Regions from separate parts of the Massilia sp. METH4 genome, predicted to be linked through region 1. Evidence: predicted binding sites of a transcription regulator. Region 1 holds the regulator's gene; each other region holds the start of a gene.
The links. The regulator sigma-54, encoded in region 1, starts transcription at its own class of promoters, with help from an activator protein. The targets are predictions, from matches to a motif close to TGGCANGNAANCTGCTTT.

Region 1 (5,846 bases):
CGCGCTCCTGGACCTGCGCGGTTTCAAGGAAGAGGATTTCGCCCGCTCGCACCCCGGCGGCGCGCTGGGCCGCCGCCTGCTGACGCATGTGCGCGACATCATGCGCCAGGGCGACGCGATCCCGGCCGTCACGGCCGACACGCGGCTGCCGGACGCGCTGATGCAGATCACGCAAAAAGGCATGGGCATGACGGCCGTGGTCGATGCACAATACCGGCCGGTGGGCGTGTTCACCGACGGCGACCTGCGCCGCATGATCGACAAGGTGCAGGACTTTTCGAAAGTCGTGATCGGCGACGTGATGCATGCCAATCCCCGCACCATCGGGCCGGACAAGCTGGCCGTCGATGCGGTGGCCGTGATGGAAGAGTACCGCATCAACCAGATGCTGGTGGTGGATGAAGACGGCAAGCTGGTCGGCGCGCTGCACATCCATGACCTGACGCGCGCAAAGGTGATCTGACATGAGTATTCAATATGACGCGGCCGTCGTCGAACGGGCCGCGAAGGTCAGGCTGTTCATTTTCGACGTCGACGGCGTGCTGACCGACGGCGGCCTGCACTACGGCGCCGAAGGCGAGGCGTTCAAGACGTTCAACGTGCAGGACGGCCTGGGCATCAAGCTGTTGCAGGAAGCGGGCATCCTCACCGGCATCATCAGCGCGCGCCGTTCGCCGCAGGTGACGGCGCGCGCCAAGGACCTGGCGATCGAATTCGTGCACCAGGGCGGGCATGACAAGCTCACGCCGTTCAAGGCGCTGCTGGCCCAGCTGAACCTTTCCGAGGAGCAGGTGGGGTTCATCGGCGACGACGTGGTCGATCTACCCATCCTGTCGCGCGTCGGTTTCGCCGTGGCGGTGCCGAACGCGCGCCCGGAAGTGCTCACGCGCGTGCATCACGTGACGGAAAACCGTGGCGGCCATGGCGCCGTGCGCGAAGTGTGCGAATTCGTGATGCGTGCGCAAGGCAGTTACGAGCGCGTGATGGCCCAGTTCCTGGGCTGACGTTTCAAGGAGAAGCCATGCGCAACCAGCGAACCGCCCACCGCTACCGGCTGTCGATCGGCATGATGCTCGCGCTGTTCGGCGCGCTGGGCTCGTTCTGGCTCGTCCAGATGATGGATCGGGCCGGCGGAGAAATGGAGGCGGGCATCAAGGTCGACGAGCCGGATTACATCGTGGAGCGCTTCTCGTTCGTGCGCATGACGAAGACCGGCCAGCCCAGCTACATCATTTCAGGCGACAAGCTGACGCACCGGCCGTCCGACGATTCGTCGGAGGTCGAGAAGCCGGTGGTGCGCAGCCTGTCGGGCGACAAGCCGCCGATGGACATCCGCGCCGAGCGTGCCCGCGTTGACCAGGACAATGCGCGCGTGACGTTGACGAAGAACGTGAACATCCACCGCGCCGCCGCGCCGAACGCACGGGACATGACGCTGACGACGGAAAAGCTGACGATTTATCCCGACGAGGACCGCATGGAAACGGACCAGCCGGTGCGGATGCAGAGCGGCGGCGCCACCGCCACCGGCGTGGGCATGCAGGCCAACAATGCCACCCGCCAGTTGCAGCTGGGGCGCGGCACGATCGTGTATCCACCCCGGGCGCGGCAATAGACAAATAGGAATCGAAGATGAAGAAACTCATACTGTCGGCGTTACTGCTGCTGGGAGCGGCGGGGTTCGCGGCGGCCGAGAAGGCCGACTCGTACAAGCCCACGGAAATCAACTACGGCCGCCTGGACGCGGACGACGTCAAGCAGGTGTACACCTTCACCGGCGACGTGACGCTCACCCGCGGCACGCTGCGCATGAAGGCCGACAAGGCGGTGGTGACCTACACGCCGGACGGCTACCAGCTGGCCACCCTGACCGGCGGCGGCAAGAAGGTGACCTTCCGCCAGAAGCGCGACGGCGAGGGCGACCAGTGGATGGAAGGCGAGGCCGACCGCATCGAATACGATGAAAAGGGCGAGCTGGTGAAGATGTATTCGAAGGCGAAAATCCGCCGCCTCGAAGGCAGCAAGCCGAGCGACGAGGTCGAGGGCGAATTCATCTCCTACGACAGCCGCCGCGAATTCTTCAGCGTGCGCAATACCAGCACGGGTAACGACAAGCCGGGCGCGGGCCGCGGCACGATGGTGATCCAGCCGAAACGCACGGCGCCGCCGCCGGCCGGCACCACCCAACCGCCGGCCGCGCCGGCAGCGGGGGACTGATGGACGGAGCGCAACAGAATTGCAGCACGCTGATCGTGCGTGGCTTGCAAAAGAGCTATGGCAAGCGGCAGGTGGTGCACGACGTGTCTTTGCAGCTGGCGTGCGGCGAAGTGGTGGGCCTGCTGGGTCCGAACGGCGCGGGCAAGACCACGTCGTTCTACATGATCGTGGGCCTCGTCGCCTCGGACGCCGGCACCATCGACCTCGACGGTACCGACATCTCGACGCTGCCGATCCACAAGCGCGCCACGCTCGGCCTGTCCTACCTGCCGCAGGAAGCCTCCGTGTTCCGCAAGCTGACGGTGGAGGACAATATCCGTGCCGTGCTGGAGATCCAGAAGGTCAATGGCAAGGCCTTGCCGAAGGCCGACATCGATGCGCGGCTGAACGCGCTGCTGGCCGACCTGCAGATCGAGAAGCTGCGCGAGAACACGGCGCTGTCGCTGTCCGGCGGCGAGCGGCGCCGCGTGGAAATCGCCCGCGCGCTGGCCACCAACCCGCGTTTCGTGCTGCTCGACGAGCCGTTCGCCGGCGTGGACCCGATCGCGGTGATCGAAATCCAGCGCATCGTGCGCTTCCTGAAGGAGCGTGGCATCGGCGTATTGATCACGGATCACAACGTGCGCGAAACGCTGGGCATCTGCGACCGGGCGTATATCATCAATCAGGGCAGCGTACTGGCTTCCGGCCGGCCGGACGACATCATTGCCGACGAATCCGTGCGCCGCGTTTATCTGGGTGAACATTTCCGCATGTGATCCACCATTTCCAGCCCTTGAACGCAGCCCTTGAACGTTATTGATCAGCCATGAAACAGTCTTTGCAACTGCGCACTTCCCAGCATCTCGCGCTGACGCCGCAACTGCAGCAGTCGATCCGGCTGCTGCAATTGTCCACGCTGGAGCTGCACCAGGAACTGGAACAGCTGCTGACCGATAACCCCCTGCTCGAGCGGCTCGACGATCCGCTCGACCGCTCGGTGCGCCTGCTGGCCGATGGCGCGATCAATACCTCGCAGGGCGGCACCGAGGCGCCGCCGGAGGGCGGCCCGGCGCACGACGCGCCGGCCGCGCCGGAACCGGAGGCGTATGACGGCGGCGATGGCGAAGGGCTGGCCACCGGCGACCTCGACTGGGGCAGCGCCGGCAGCGGCAAGGGCCCGGACGACGACGATGCCCGCCCGCAGCTGGAAGCGAGCCACCGCAGCCTGCGCGAGCACCTGATGGAGCAGATGCGCGTCACGGTCCTCGAATCCCGCGATCGCGCCCTGGTGGAACTGATCATCGACGCGCTGGACGACAACGGCTATCTCGAAGAGAGCCTGGAAGAGATCCATGAACGCTTGCCGGAAGAGCTGGAAATCGAGATCGACGAGTTGCGCACGGCCCTGAAACTGCTGCAGAGCTTCGACCCGCCCGGCATCGGCGCCCGCAACGCCTCCGAATGCCTGGCGCTGCAGATCCGGCGCATGCCGAACGTGCCGCTGGTGACCCGCCGCATGGCGCTGTGCATCGTCGAAAAACACCTGCAATGGTTCGCCCAGCGCGACTTCAACAAGCTCAAGAAGGCGCTCGATTGCGATGACGAAGACTTGCGAGAGGCGCAGGCCGTGATTCGCCAATGCAATCCGCATCCGGGCGCCGCCTTCGCACCCGACGTGTCAGACTATGTGGTACCGGACGTGGTGGTGAAGAAAGGACGCAACGGCTGGGTCGTCACACTGAACAACGACGTGATGCCGCGCCTGCGTGTCAATGCGCTGTATGCCAGCCTGCTCAAGCAGGGCAAGGGCGAATCGCAGATGAGCGCCCAGTTGCAGGAAGCCAAGTGGCTCATCAAGAACATGCGCCAGCGCTTCGACACCATCCTCCGCGTGGCCCAGGCCATCGTCGAGCGGCAGAAGAACTTTTTCTCGCATGGCGCTGTGGCAATGAGGCCCCTTGTGTTGCGCGAGATTGCTGATACACTGGGCCTGCACGAGAGCACTATCTCTCGGGTAACAACTCAAAAATACATGCTGACCCCTCACGGCATGTTTGAGTTGAAGTACTTTTTTGGCAGCCATGTCGCAACCGAAGCTGGTGGGGAAGCTTCCTCGACTGCGATCAGGGCGCTGATTGTGCAATTCACAGGAGCCGAAGACCCGAAGAACCCTTTATCCGACAGTAAGATTGCGGACATGCTGGGTGAACAAGGCATGGTGATTGCACGGCGCACCGTCGCCAAGTATCGCGAAGCATTGAAAATCCCTCCAGTCAGCCTCCGCAAGTCTTTGTAGTCACTCTTTGCTTTTCATGCAGTGCATGGGTTCCTCTGCGCCGCCGTCTTGATTGGTGGAGACCGCACGAACCTGTAAATATTTCTTTAGGAGTGTGTGTATGAATCTGACTATCAGTGGACACCATATCGACGTTACCCCTGCCATTCGCGAGTATGTGCAGAACAAGCTGGAACGCGTTAGACGCCATTTCGATCAGCTGATCGATGTAAGTGTGATCCTGAGTGTAGATAATCTCACCGAGAAAGAAAAAAGGCAGAAGGCGGAAATCAATCTGCGCATGTCGGGCAAAACGGTATTCGTCGAAAGCGTCGCGCAAGACTTGTATGCGGCCATCGACACGCTGATCGACAAGCTGGACCGCCAGGTCATGAAGCACAAGGATAAAGTGCAGAACCACAATCACGAAACCATCAAGCACCTGAGCGAGAGCGAGATCCCCGCGTCGCCCGCATAACGACGGGCGCAGGTCTGCTGCAACAAAAGGGCGCGCGATGCGCCCTTTGTTATGTCAGCACTGAAGGATTTATGCCACACCCTTCGCATCCATGGCTAGAATGAGGCCAATAACGACAACGATGCGAGACACCATGACCGACCACGTCCATACGAAGGTGCGCAACGGCACCGGCTTCATCACACTCGACCGTCCCAAGGCATTGAACTCGCTGTCGCTCGACATGATCCGGACGATCACGGGCACGCTGCTGTCCTGGCGCGACGACGATGACATTGCCGCCGTCGTCATCCGCAGCACTACCGAGAAGGCCTTGTGCGCGGGCGGCGATATCCGCTTCTTCCATGCCGCCGGCAGCGCCACGCCGCAGGGCGGCAGTGCCCAGATCGAGGATTTCTTCACCGAGGAATATGCGCTGAACTATGTCGTGCACTGCTTCCCCAAACCGTATGTCGCCGTGATGGATGGCGTGGTGATGGGCGGCGGCATGGGCATTGCGCAGGGCGGCCCGCAATGCGGCGTGCGCGTGGTGACGGACCGCACGCGCCTGGCGATGCCCGAGGTAAACATCGGCCTGTTCCCCGACGTGGGCGGCAGCTACTTCCTGTCGCGCGCGCCCGGCAAGCTCGGCATTTACCTGGCGTTGACCGCCGTCACGATCGGCGCGGCCGATGCGCTGTATTGCAAGCTGGCGGACCATTACGTGCCCGCGCCCGAGCTGCCACTGCTGGCCGACCTGGTCGGTTCCACGGCCGGCGCCGGCCTGCGCGAGGCGGTCGCCATGTTCGCCCGCCCGCTGCGCGAGGAAGCGGGCCCGTCGGAATTGCAGGCGCACCGCGCACTGATCGACGACCATTTCTCGCAGCATTCCGTGCTGGACATCGTCGCCTCGCT
Region 2 (5,846 bases), 1.7 Mb from region 1:
TCTGGCGGCCGAACTGCAGGCGGGCCGACACGATGTCGTACACCTTCTCGGCCGAGATACGCAGGCCGCCGGTGAAGCGGTCTTCCGACACCTTGCCCGTCACGCACAGGAATTCGTCTTCCTTGAACGCCTTCTTGTTCGCCTCGAAGATCTCGTTGTACACGGTCACCTCCACGACGGCACTCTTGTCGTCCAGCGAGACGATCAGGATCTTGCCGCGCTGCGTCATCTGCGTGCGGATGCCGGTGATGACGCCGCACATCATGCGCGCGTCGCGCGAGGGCTCCAGCTCGGAGAGCTTGGTGCGGGCGAAGCGCCGCGCCTCGGCCGCGTACGAGTCGAACATGTGGCCGGACAGGTAGTAGCCCAGCGCGATCTTTTCCTCGGCCAGCTTCTGGCGGTCGGTCCACGGCGTGGCCTGCACGTATTCGGGCGGCGCCACGAGATCGCTGTCGTCGCCGCCGAACAGGCTCACCTGGTTGGCGGCGCGCAGCTCCTGCTCGGCGCATTCCATGGCGAAGCCCACCGAGGCGAACAGCACGGAACGATCGACGCCAAACGAGTCGAAGGCGCCGGCGCGGATCAGCGCCTCGATGGTGCGGCGGTTGATCTGCTTCTTGTCGACCCGCTTGCAGAAGTCGAACAGGCTGGTGAACGGGCCGTCCGCTTCCCGCGCGGCGATGATCGCCTCGATCGCGTTCTGGCCGGCGCCCTTCACGCCGCCCAGGCCGTAGCGGATCGCGGTGACTTTCTTGCCGGTCACGGAGCGCGGCTGGCCGTCCGGCCGGAAGCGGTAGGCCGACAGGTTGATGTCCGGCGGCAGGATGGTCAGGCCGCAGACCTCGATCGCATCCTCGACCAGGATCTTCACCTTCTCGGTGTCGTCCATGGTCAGCGACATGTTGGCCGCCATGAACGCGGCCGTGTGGTGCTGCTTCAGGTAGGCGGTGTGGTACGACAGCAGCGCGTAGGCGGCGGCGTGCGACTTGTTGAAGCCGTAGCCCGCGAACTTCTCCATCAGGTCGAAGATCTCGTCGGCCTTTTCCACCGTCAGGCCGCGTTCGCCGGCACCCTTGCGGAAGATCTCGCGGTGCTCGGCCATCTCTTCGGCCTTCTTCTTGCCCATCGCGCGGCGCAGCATGTCGGCCCCGCCCAGCGAGTAGCCGCCGATGATCTGCGCCATCTGCATCACCTGCTCCTGGTAGACCATGATGCCATAGGTCTCGGACAGGATGCCCTCCGTGCGCGGGTCCGGATACTCGAACTTTTCGCCGTGCTTGCGCTTGCAGAAGTCGGGAATCAGGTCCATCGGGCCCGGGCGATACAGCGCCACCAGCGCGATGATGTCCTCGAAGCGGTCGGGGCGCGCATCCTTGAGCATGCCCTGCATGCCGCGCGATTCCAGCTGGAACACGGCGACGGTCTTCGCCTTGGTCAGCAGGTCATACGAGGCGCGGTCGTCCAGCGGCACGTTGGCCAGGTCGAAGTCCTTGTCGGCCGGGTCCAGCTCGCGGATGTAGTTCACCGCGCGGTCGAGGATCGTCAGCGTCGTCAGGCCCAGGAAGTCGAACTTCACCAGGCCCACGGCTTCCACGTCGTCCTTGTCGTACTGCGACACCACGCCCGAGTCGCCGGACTGCGTGTACAGCGGGCAGAAGTCGGTCAGCTTGCCCGGGGCGATCAGCACGCCGCCGGCGTGCATGCCGATGCCGCGGGTGATGCCCTCGACCTGCTGGGCCAGGTCCAGCAGCTGGCGCACTTCCTCCTCGTTCTCGAGGCGCTCCTTGAGCAGCGGTTCTTCCTCGATCGCCTCGGCGATCGTCACCGGCTTGCCGGGCTTGAACGGGATCAGCTTGGAGATGCCGTCGCAGAAGTTATAGCCGAAGTCCAGCACGCGGCCCACGTCGCGGATCGCGCCCTTGGCCGCCATCGTGCCGAACGTTGCGATCTGCGACACGGCCTCGCGGCCGTACAGGTCCTTCACGTGCTGGATCACCAGTTCGCGCTTTTCCTGGCAAAAGTCGATGTCGAAGTCGGGCATCGAAACCCGTTCCGGATTCAGGAAGCGCTCGAACAGCAGGTTGTATTTCAGCGGGTCGAGGTCGGTGATCTTCAGCGCATAGGCCACCAGCGAGCCGGCGCCGGAACCCCGGCCCGGGCCGATCGGCACGCCGTTGTTCTTGCCCCACTGGATGAACTCCGCCACGATCAGGAAGTAGCCCGGGAACTTCATCTTGATGATGGTGTTGTTCTCGAACTCGAGCCGCTCTTCGTAGCGGGGGCGCTGCTTCTCGCGTTCCTCCGGGTTCGGGAACAGCTGCAGCAGCCGCTCCTCCAGGCCCTTCTTCGTTTCGGCGACGAGGAATTCGTCGATCGTCATGCCCGGCGTGGGGAAATTCGGAAGCTGCGGCTTGCCCAGCGTGAGCGTGACGTTGCAGCGCCTGGCGATTTCCACGGAATTCTGCAACGCGGCCGGCAGGTCCTCGAACAGGATCGCCATCTCTTCCTGCGTCATGAAGCGCATCTGCTCGTTGAAGCGCTTCACGCGCCTGGCGTTGGCGATCATTTCGCCTTCGGCGATACAGATGCGGGCTTCGTGCGCGATGAACTCGGACTCGGACATGAACTGCACCGGGTGGGTGGCCACCACGGGCAGGCGCAGCCTGGCCGCCAGGGCCACCGACTGGCGCACCTGGGCTTCCTGGTTGGGCTGGCCGGCGCGCTGGATCTCGATGTAGAAATGGCCGGGGAAGATGGCCGACCACTTGCGCGCATGCTGCTCGGCGAGCTCCAGGTTGCCGTTGTCGATCGCGCAACCGATATCGCCGAACTGCGCGCCCGACAAGGCGATCAGCCCGTTGGCGCCGCTCTCGCCGGGCAGCACGTCATACGACTGGTCCTTCAGCGCCTGCAACCATTCGGTGCGCAGCTCGGCGCGGCCCTTGTACTGGTTCGTCAGCCATGCCTGCGACAGCAGTTCGCACAGCTGCAGGTAGCCCACGCGGTTCTTTGCCAGCAGCAGCAGGCGCGATGGCTTGTCGCGGTTGTCATCGTTGGTGATCCACACGTCGCAGCCGATCACGGGCTTGACGCCCTTGCCGCGGGCGGCCTTGTAGAACTTGACCATGCCGAACAGGTTCGACAGGTCGGTGACGGCGAGCGCGCCCTGCCGGTCCTTCGCCGCGGCCTTCACCAGGTCGTCGATGCGCACCAGGCCGTCGACGATCGAATACTCCGAGTGCACCCGCAGGTGGACGAAATCCGGGCCCGGCGGCGCTGCGGGTTCGTCGGGCTGGATGACAGGCTGTTCGAGGGTGGTGGTACTCATGAAGCTCACGAAATGGGGACGGCGGAACGCGCTATTCTACAGGGGGATCAGAACGAGAAGCCGGCGGTATTGCGGCGCAGGTCGGCCTCGACCATCATCTGGCACAGCTCTTCCAGCGTGGTCTTCGGTTCCCAGCCCAGTTCCTTCTTCGCCTTGGCCGGGTCGCCGATCAACAGGTCCACCTCGGCCGGGCGGTAGTATTTCGGGCTGATGCGTACCAGCACCTTGCCGGCCTGCCCGTCGTTCCCCACTTCGTGGCCCGTTTCATTCTCGCCGCTGCCATGCCAGCGAATCGCGATGCCGGCCGCCTTGAAGGCCATCGTCACGAAATCGCGCACGGTCTCGGTGCGGTTGGTGGCCAGCACATAGGTGTCCGGCCGGTCGGCCTGCAGGATGCGCCACATGCCTTCCACGTATTCCTTGGCGAAGCCCCAGTCGCGCTTGGCGTCCAGGTTGCCCAGTTCCAGCACCTCGAGCTTGCCCAGCTTGATCTTGGCCACCGAGTCGGTGATCTTGCGCGTGACGAACTCGCGGCCGCGCAGCGGCGACTCGTGGTTGAACAGGATGCCCGAGGAACCGAAGATGCCGTACGACTCGCGGTAGTTCACCGTCATCCAGTGCGCATACAGCTTGGCCACGCCATACGGGCTGCGCGGGTAGAACGGCGTGTCTTCCTTCTGCGGGATCGCCTGCACCTTGCCGAACATTTCCGAGGTCGATGCCTGGTAGAAGCGGATCTTCGGGTCGACGATGCGGATCGCCTCGAGCAGGTTGACGGCGCCGATGCCGGTGATCTCGGCCGTGGTGACCGGTTGCTCGAACGACACGCCCACGAAGCTTTGCGCCGCCAGGTTGTAGATCTCGTGGAACTGGCCGTTCTGCAGCAGGCGGATCGACGACGACAGGTCGGTCAGGTCGTGCTCGACCAGCTTCAGGTTCGAGTGGTTCTGGATGCCCAGTTCTTCGATGCGCCAGAAGTTGACCGAGCTGGTGCGGCGGAACGTGCCCGTGACCTCGTAACCTTTTTCGAGCAGCAGCTGTGCCAGGTAAGCACCGTCCTGACCGGAAATGCCCGTGACCAGGACGCGTTTCGTGTTATTCATGGGCAAGCAGACAATGTGATAGGAAAACCGGAAATTATAGCGGAGATATCAGCGTGGCGGCCATTCGAACTGCCGCGATCGCGAAGCCGGAAATGGCGCTTTCGACACGTAACGACCATGCACTGTTCACAACTGAACTTAACTGTCGGAAAATCTTACAGTTTCGCGGAGCCTGTTTGCGCCGACTCAACCATATCATTGATTTTCCTCAAGATTATCTTGCTGGCATCATGCTTGCTTACACGAGCTCCGACACCCCATGACCAGGAGCCTCTCGTGCGAAACATCTTCAAGAATATCCTCCTTGCCGGCGGCTTGCTGCTGGGCATGCAAACCGCGGCCCACGCGGGACCGATCCTCGTCGTCACGAACGGCATCCTGATGGGTGCGCAGGGCGTGGAATTCGACGGGCATACTTATGACGTGTCGTTCTCGGATGCGCGCCCGACCACCGGCAACCTGGGATTTTTCAATTTCGACGACAGCTATGCCGCCGCCGATGCCCTCGACAGGCTCGTGTTCCAGGGGGTGTATGACACATCGCCGGGCCGGACGAACGGCTGCTCGAACCCGCTCAGCTGCCTGGTCGTGACGGCCTACGACTTCAGCTTCCTGGGCGTCCACGGCGTGGGCTTCACGAACACCTCCACGCGCTATGTCGACCCGATCATTCCGTATATCGTGGTCGGCAATGCCGCCAAGGGGGCCGGCGTGACTTACGCGCACTGGTCGTTGCAGGAAGAGCGCCAGGCCGTGCCGGAACCATCCTCGCTGCTGCTGGCCGGCATCGGCCTGGCCGCGATGCTCGCGCCGCGCCTGCGGCGCCGCGGCGCGGCCGCTGTTGCATAGATCGGAAGAGCAGCGGCGGCACGGGGGAAATGCCAGCCGATACGCTTATAATGTCGGCTGTTCCGCACTTCCTTTCTGATCCGTTATGCAAGCTAGCACTCCCGGCGCCCCCGCCCCGGCCGGCGCCGTTCCGGCACATCCGGCGGCGCAGGCCACCGGCCCCTTCGTCAACATCGCCGCCTACAAGTTCATCACGCTGGACAATCTCGACGTCCTGCGTCCGCAGTACCAGGACATCACGCAGCGCCTCGGCCTGAAGGGCACGATCCTGCTGACACCCGAGGGCATCAATATGTTCCTCTCCGGCACCCGGGAAAACATCGACGAGTTCCTTGCCTGGGTGCGCGCCGACGCGCGCCTGGCCGACCTGGAAGTGAAGGAAAGCCTGTCGGCCGAGCAGTCGCACAAGCGCATGCTGGTCAAGATCAAGGCCGAGATCATCACGATGCGCATGCCGCTGATCAAGCCCGAACTGGGCCGCGCCCCGTTCGTGGAAGCGAAGACCCTGAAGCGCTGGCTGGACCAGGGGCATGACGACGACGGCAAGCCGGTGGTGATGGTGGACA
Region 3 (5,846 bases), 700 kb from region 1:
TTTGGAATCGTGCCTTCCACGCCCTGCACGTAGAAGTTCATCGACATGAGCTCCTTCATCGGCATCGCCACGCCGGCAGGCACCTTGAGGGCGCCCGACTGGTCCTTGATCGGGCCCGTGAACGGCGTCGAGGTGCCGGCCGTGAAGGCGGCCTTCTTCGCCTCGAAGATCTTGGCCGCGTCGGCCGGCACCACCGGGTTCAACGGCGACATCTTGACCATGCCTTCCTTCAGGCCGCCGTGCACGTGGCCGGTCTTCCAGGTGCCCGCCAGCACGGCCTTGGCCACCTCGGTGTAGTAGCCGCCCCACTGGTTGGTGCTCGCGGTGAGGTGCGCCTTCGGTGCGAAGCGCTGCATGTCGGAATCCCAGCCGAACGCGTACTTGCCCTTTTCCTGGGCCGCCTGCAGGGTGGCCGGGGAGTCGGTGTTCTGCGTCAGCACGTCGGCCCCTTGCGCGATCAGCGTTTCCGCGGCCTGGCGTTCCTTGGCCGGGTCGTACCAGCTGTTCACCCAGATGATCTTGGTCTTGATCCTGGGGTTCACGCTTTGCGCGCCCAGGGTGAAGGCGTTGATGTTGCGGATCACTTCCGGCACCGGGAACGAGCCCACGAAGCCCAGCGTGTTCGTCTTGGTCATCTTGCCCGCGATGATGCCCTGCAGGTAGGAACCTTCGAACAGCCGCGCCTCGTAGGCGCCCATGTTCTTCGTGGTCTTGAAGCCGGTGGCATGCTGGAACACCACGTTCGGGAATGCCCGCGCCACTTTTTCCGTGGGGTTCATGTAACCGAATGACGTCGTGAAAATGAGCTTGTTGCCATCCGCCGCAAGCTTGCGGATTACACGCTCCGCGTCCGCGCTCTCGGGCACGTTCTCGACATACGTGGACTTCACCTTGCCGCCCAGCGCCTTTTCCATTTCGAGGCGGCCCTGCTCATGGGCATAGGTCCAGCCGGCATCGCCCACGGGGCCGATGTAGACGAAACCCACCTTCAGAGGTTCCTGCGCCTGCGCCGGTGCGATGACGGCCGCGCCCAGCGCGGCGGACAGGGAGGCAAAGGCGAGCAGCTTGCGACGATTCATGATGTTCCTCTTTCAGGTTGGTCAGAAATGGTATTCGGCACGCACCATCGGGGTTCGTGCGGTGGCGCCGGGAACGGTCTTCGACGGGTTGCCGAATTTGTTCTTCCAGTACTGGTAGGCCACGCCGAGCTTGAAGGTGTTCTTGTTCGCGCCGACCAGCGAGCTGACGTCGTACATCAGCTTCATGTCCACGTTGATCTCGACCGCGGTGGGGCCGCCGTATTCGTTCTTGCCCTTGGTGCCGATGTAGTTCGCATAGCCTTCGAACGCCAGCGGCACGTTCGGGAACGGAATGCTCCAGGAGCTCATCAGGGCAGCGTGCGTGTCGTAGCGGTAGCGGTTGGTGGCCGTTTGCGTATAGCCGTTGTACGGAGCGTTGGATTCATGCAACGCTACCAGGCTCACGTCCCAGAAACCGGGCACGTCGAACATGAACGTGGGGCCGAGCACCAGCATGCGCTTCTTCGAGTTGTAGCCCGCGTCGGTCTTGCTGTTGATGTCGAAGCCGGCCACGATGCCCAGGCCGCGGATCGGGCCGTACTTGAAGCTTTTGCCGGTGATCTTGCCCAGGTCGAAGGTGTGGCGATACAGCGCATAGGCCTCGTGGGCCCCCGACTTGGACCCGACCGCGGACGGGTCGTTCTCGTCCGACATCAGGTAATCGACACTGAAGAAATTGGTGCCGTACTTGTAACCGCTGGCATGGCTGAAGTTCACGACGTGTTTCACGATATCGGCACCGTTGTACGGCTCGGAAAACTTCGAGCCGTAGCGATAGCTCAGCGACGTATCGCTCCAGTCGGCGGCCTGGGCGGCGCAGGCGGCGGTGGCGGCGAGAGCGAAGGTAGCAGCGAAACGAATGGTGTTCATGCGTGGTCCTTGTAAGTGTTGTGTAACGGATTGCATCCAATGTGCCGATTGATTGCATGCAACGTCGACAGTACCTTAGCAAGTACCGGGCCACCCCTCCTGTGTCCTATGCAGGTGTGTCCTCCGCTCTTAAGCCCCGCACCAAGACGGTTCGCTCCACGGTGCCGATGTGCAATGCCGGTGCATTATGCACACAACTTTGGAGCGTTTTGTATACAATCTTTTTTATAGCCCGGCTAGCGCTTCGGCCAAACTCAGCTTGCGTTCGGGTGTGCCCAAATGCAGCCGCGCCTCGATCTCTTCCAGGTGGTGTTCGATCAGCCTGGTGGCGCCCTCCACATCCTTCTTCTCGATCAGTGCCAGCAATTCGTCGTGCTCGTGGTTGCCGCACATCGGCGTGCCCGGATTCTCGTAGACGGCGATGATCAGCGAGGAGCGCGACACCAGTTCCACCATGAAGCGCTGCAGCACCGTGTTGCCGGCCAGTTCGGCCAGCAGCAGGTGGAATTCGCCGCCCAGGCGGATCCACGCCGCACGGTCACCGTTGCGGCGCGCCGCTTCCTCCTCGTCGAGCGCGGCGCGGATGCGCTTGATCGATGCGGGCGTGATATGCCGGATCACCAGCGGCACGATCTCGCGCTCGATGGCCCGGCGCGCCGTGAACACGTCGCGCGCTTCCTCCGGCGATGGCGAGGCAACGACGGCGCCGCGATTCGGCCGCAGCACCACGATGTGGTCGTGCGCCAGTCGCTGCAGCGCCTTGCGCACCGTGGTGCGGCTTACTTCATACAGTTCGCAGAATTCCGCCTCGCCCAGCCGCGTGCCGGGCGGCAGGCGGTGGCTCATGACCGCGTTGACGACGGCGCTGTAGATGCGCAGGTCGACGGCGGCGGCGCCGCGCTTGCCCGGCTGGCGTGGCCGGGTTGGCTGGTTCGTTCCTTCGGCCGGGTCGGCCTCGGGCGTGCGGTGGCTTCGTGGGCGCTCCGCTGGGGCTTGCTTGGTCATTGACAGTCTCCGCTTCGCTCGGGATCGGGCTCGATCCGTACGCGATCGTAGTTGTAAAGCAGGAATCGTGCACGACACGGAAGAGGGATCATCGGCAGGATGCACGCAATTGGTGAGATAGTGCACATGTCATGGTGCAGTTTGTATACAAATCGACGCATCCGTTGTTCCCATCGCGGCGAAAACGGTGGCATGTTCCTTGCAGAAGCCTTGCGGTTACCCATGAAGGAGCCGTACATGACCGAACCACAGGCCCCGCCGGACGGGCGGCAGAAAACCGAACCGAGGCTGCGGCTGCTCGGGATTTCCAAGATCTACCCCTCCGTGGTCGCCAACGACAGCGTGGACCTCACCGTGATGCCGGGCGAAATCCACGCCGTGCTGGGCGAGAACGGCGCCGGCAAGAGCACCTTGATGAAGATGATCTACGGCGTCACGCACCCGGACGCCGGCGAGATGCTGTGGGAAGGCAGGCAGGTGACCATTCCCTCCCCGGCCGCCGCGCGTCGCCTGGGCATCGGCATGGTGTTCCAGCACTTCGCGCTGTTCGAGACCCTCACGGTGGCCGAGAACATCGCGCTGGCGCTGGACGAGAAGATCACGCCCGCCAGACTCGCCCCGCGCATTCGCGAAGTATCGGCACGCTACGGCCTTCCGCTCGATCCGGATCGGCGCGTGCACAGCATGTCCGTCGGCGAGCGCCAGCGCGTGGAGATCGTGCGCTGCCTGCTGCAGTCGCCGCGCCTGTTGATCATGGATGAACCCACGTCCGTCCTCACGCCGGACGCGGTGCAGAAGCTGTTCGTGTCGCTGCGCCAGCTCGCCGCGGAAGGCGTGAGCATCCTCTACATCAGCCACAAGCTCGACGAGATCCAGGCCCTGTGCGACAAGGCCACGGTGCTGCGCGCCGGCCGTGTATCCGGCACCGCCACACCGAAGACCCAGACGGCCCATGAACTGGCCGAACTGATGATCGGCGGCGACCTGCCCACGTGCACGCTGGCGCCGCGCGAACCCGGCGAGGTGCGGCTGGCGCTGGACAAGCTGTCGCTGCCCAGCCCCGAGCCTTTCGGCATCGACCTGCGGAACATCACGCTGGACATCCACGCCGGCGAGATCGTCGGGCTGGCCGGCGTTTCCGGCAACGGCCAGCAGGAATTGATGAAGGCCATCTCCGGCGAGGTGCCATTGCGCCACGCGCAGGGTATCCGCCTGTTCGGCCAGGACGTGGGCCGCATGAACGCCGCCGCGCGCCGCCGCCTCGGCCTGGGCTTCGTGCCGGAAGAGCGGCTCGGCCGCGGTGCCGTGCCGGGCATGTCGCTGACCGATAACGCGCTGCTGACGGGATACCTGGCCGATGCCGCCGGCATGCTCGCGCATGGTCTCATCCGGCACGGCGCGATCCGCGAATTCGCCGGGCGCGTGATCGAGCGCTTCAAGGTGAAATGCGGCGGGCCCGGTTCGGCCGCCTCCAGCCTTTCCGGCGGCAATCTCCAGAAATTCATCGTCGGCCGCGAGATCGCGCTCGCGCCGAACGTGATGGTGCTGGCCCAGCCCACCTGGGGCGTCGACATCGGCGCGGCGATGCTGATCCGCCAGGCGATCATCGATCTGCGCGACCAGGGCGTGGCCGTGCTCGTGATTTCCGAGGAGCTCGACGAATTGTTCATGATGTGCGACCGCATCGCCGTGCTGGCGAAGGGCCGGCTGTCGCGCGCCGTGCCGGTGAAGGAAGCCACCATCAACCAGATCGGAGTGTGGATGAGTGGCGACTTTTCCACAGCCAGCGAACCACTGTCCAAGGAAGGAAGCGACCATGTCCCGGCTTGAAGCCCGCTCCGCACCCTCGCGCGCGATGATGCTCGCGTCGCCGCTCCTCGCCGCGCTGGCCATGCTCGTCACCGGCTCGATCCTGTTCCTGTTCCTGGGCCAGGAACCGCTGCACGCGTTCTACGTCTACTTCATCAAGCCGGCCACCACGCTGTACGGCATCGGCGAACTGCTGCTGAAGGCCACGCCCCTGATCCTGTGCGGAGTGGGCCTGGCGATCGGCTTCCGGGCCGACGTGCACAATATCGGCGCCGATGGCCAGCTGACGATGGGCGCCATCGCCGCTGGCTGCGTGGCCCTGTATTTCGATGGCGTCGAGGCGCCCTGGGTGCTGCCGCTGATGCTCGCTGCCGGGGCGCTGGGCGGCATGGCGTGGGCGGCGATCCCCGCCCTGCTGCGCACGCGCTTCAACACCAGCGAGATCCTGGTGAGCCTGATGCTGGTGTACGTGTCCTACCTGCTGCTCAGCTACCTCGTGCACGGCCCGCTGCGCGATCCGGACGGCTACAACTTCCCACAATCGAAGATGTTCGGCGAGGCGGCCACGCTGCCGCTGCTGGTCGAAGGCTTGCGCGTGAACGCCGCGTTTCTGCTCTCGCTGGTCGGCGTCGTCGGCGCCTGGTTCTTCTGCAAGCATACGTTCGCCGGGTACCGCATGCAGGTCAGCGGCATCTCGCCGGCCGCCGCGCTGTATGCGGGCTTTTCGGCGCCGAAGAACGTGTGGCTGGCCTTTCTCGTCAGCGGCGCGATGGCGGGGCTGGCGGGTGTCGGCGAAGTGGCGGGACCGCTCGGCCAGCTGCAGCCTTCCGTGTCGCCCGGCTACGGCTTCGCGGCGATCATCGTCGCGTACGTGGGCCGCCTGCATCCGGTGGGCGTGCTGCTCGCGGCGCTGCTGATGTCGCTGCTGTACATCGGCGGCGAAGCCGCGCAGATCGAGCTGCAACTGCCATCGGCCATCACCGGCCTGTTCCAGGGCCTGCTGCTGTTCTACCTGCTGGCGGCCGACCTGTTCATCCATTACCGCTTCAAGCCGCGCGTGCGCGCCCTGCCGCACGCCAGGAA

Region 2: V6Z91_RS03120 (PEP-CTERM sorting domain-containing protein) is a predicted target of sigma-54. The motif match lies at 4,655-4,672, and genes of this name have one in related genera.
Region 3: V6Z91_RS07390 (outer envelope protein) is a predicted target of sigma-54. The motif match lies at 2,025-2,042, and genes of this name have one in related genera.

The regions. Positions count from the first base shown of each region.
Region 1 is NZ_CP146614.1:2,361,621-2,367,466, forward strand. It holds gene V6Z91_RS10455 (KpsF/GutQ family sugar-phosphate isomerase) at 1-463, shown strand, start outside; gene V6Z91_RS10460 (HAD family hydrolase) at 465-1,004, shown strand; gene lptC (LPS export ABC transporter periplasmic protein LptC) at 1,022-1,615, shown strand; gene lptA (lipopolysaccharide transport periplasmic protein LptA) at 1,633-2,217, shown strand; gene lptB (LPS export ABC transporter ATP-binding protein) at 2,217-2,975, shown strand; gene V6Z91_RS10480 (RNA polymerase factor sigma-54) at 3,026-4,495, shown strand; gene raiA (ribosome-associated translation inhibitor RaiA) at 4,596-4,952, shown strand; gene V6Z91_RS10490 (enoyl-CoA hydratase/isomerase family protein) at 5,086-5,846, shown strand, end outside.
Region 2 is NZ_CP146614.1:703,641-709,486, forward strand. It holds gene dnaE (DNA polymerase III subunit alpha) at 1-3,328, opposite strand, end outside; gene gmd (GDP-mannose 4,6-dehydratase) at 3,376-4,431, opposite strand; gene V6Z91_RS03120 (PEP-CTERM sorting domain-containing protein) at 4,708-5,280, shown strand; gene V6Z91_RS03125 (sulfurtransferase) at 5,366-5,846, shown strand, end outside.
Region 3 is NZ_CP146614.1:1,661,676-1,667,521, reverse strand. It holds gene V6Z91_RS07395 (BMP family ABC transporter substrate-binding protein) at 1-1,079, opposite strand, end outside; gene V6Z91_RS07390 (outer envelope protein) at 1,101-1,949, opposite strand; gene V6Z91_RS07385 (GntR family transcriptional regulator) at 2,175-2,954, opposite strand; gene V6Z91_RS07380 (ABC transporter ATP-binding protein) at 3,192-4,784, shown strand; gene V6Z91_RS07375 (ABC transporter permease) at 4,771-5,846, shown strand, end outside.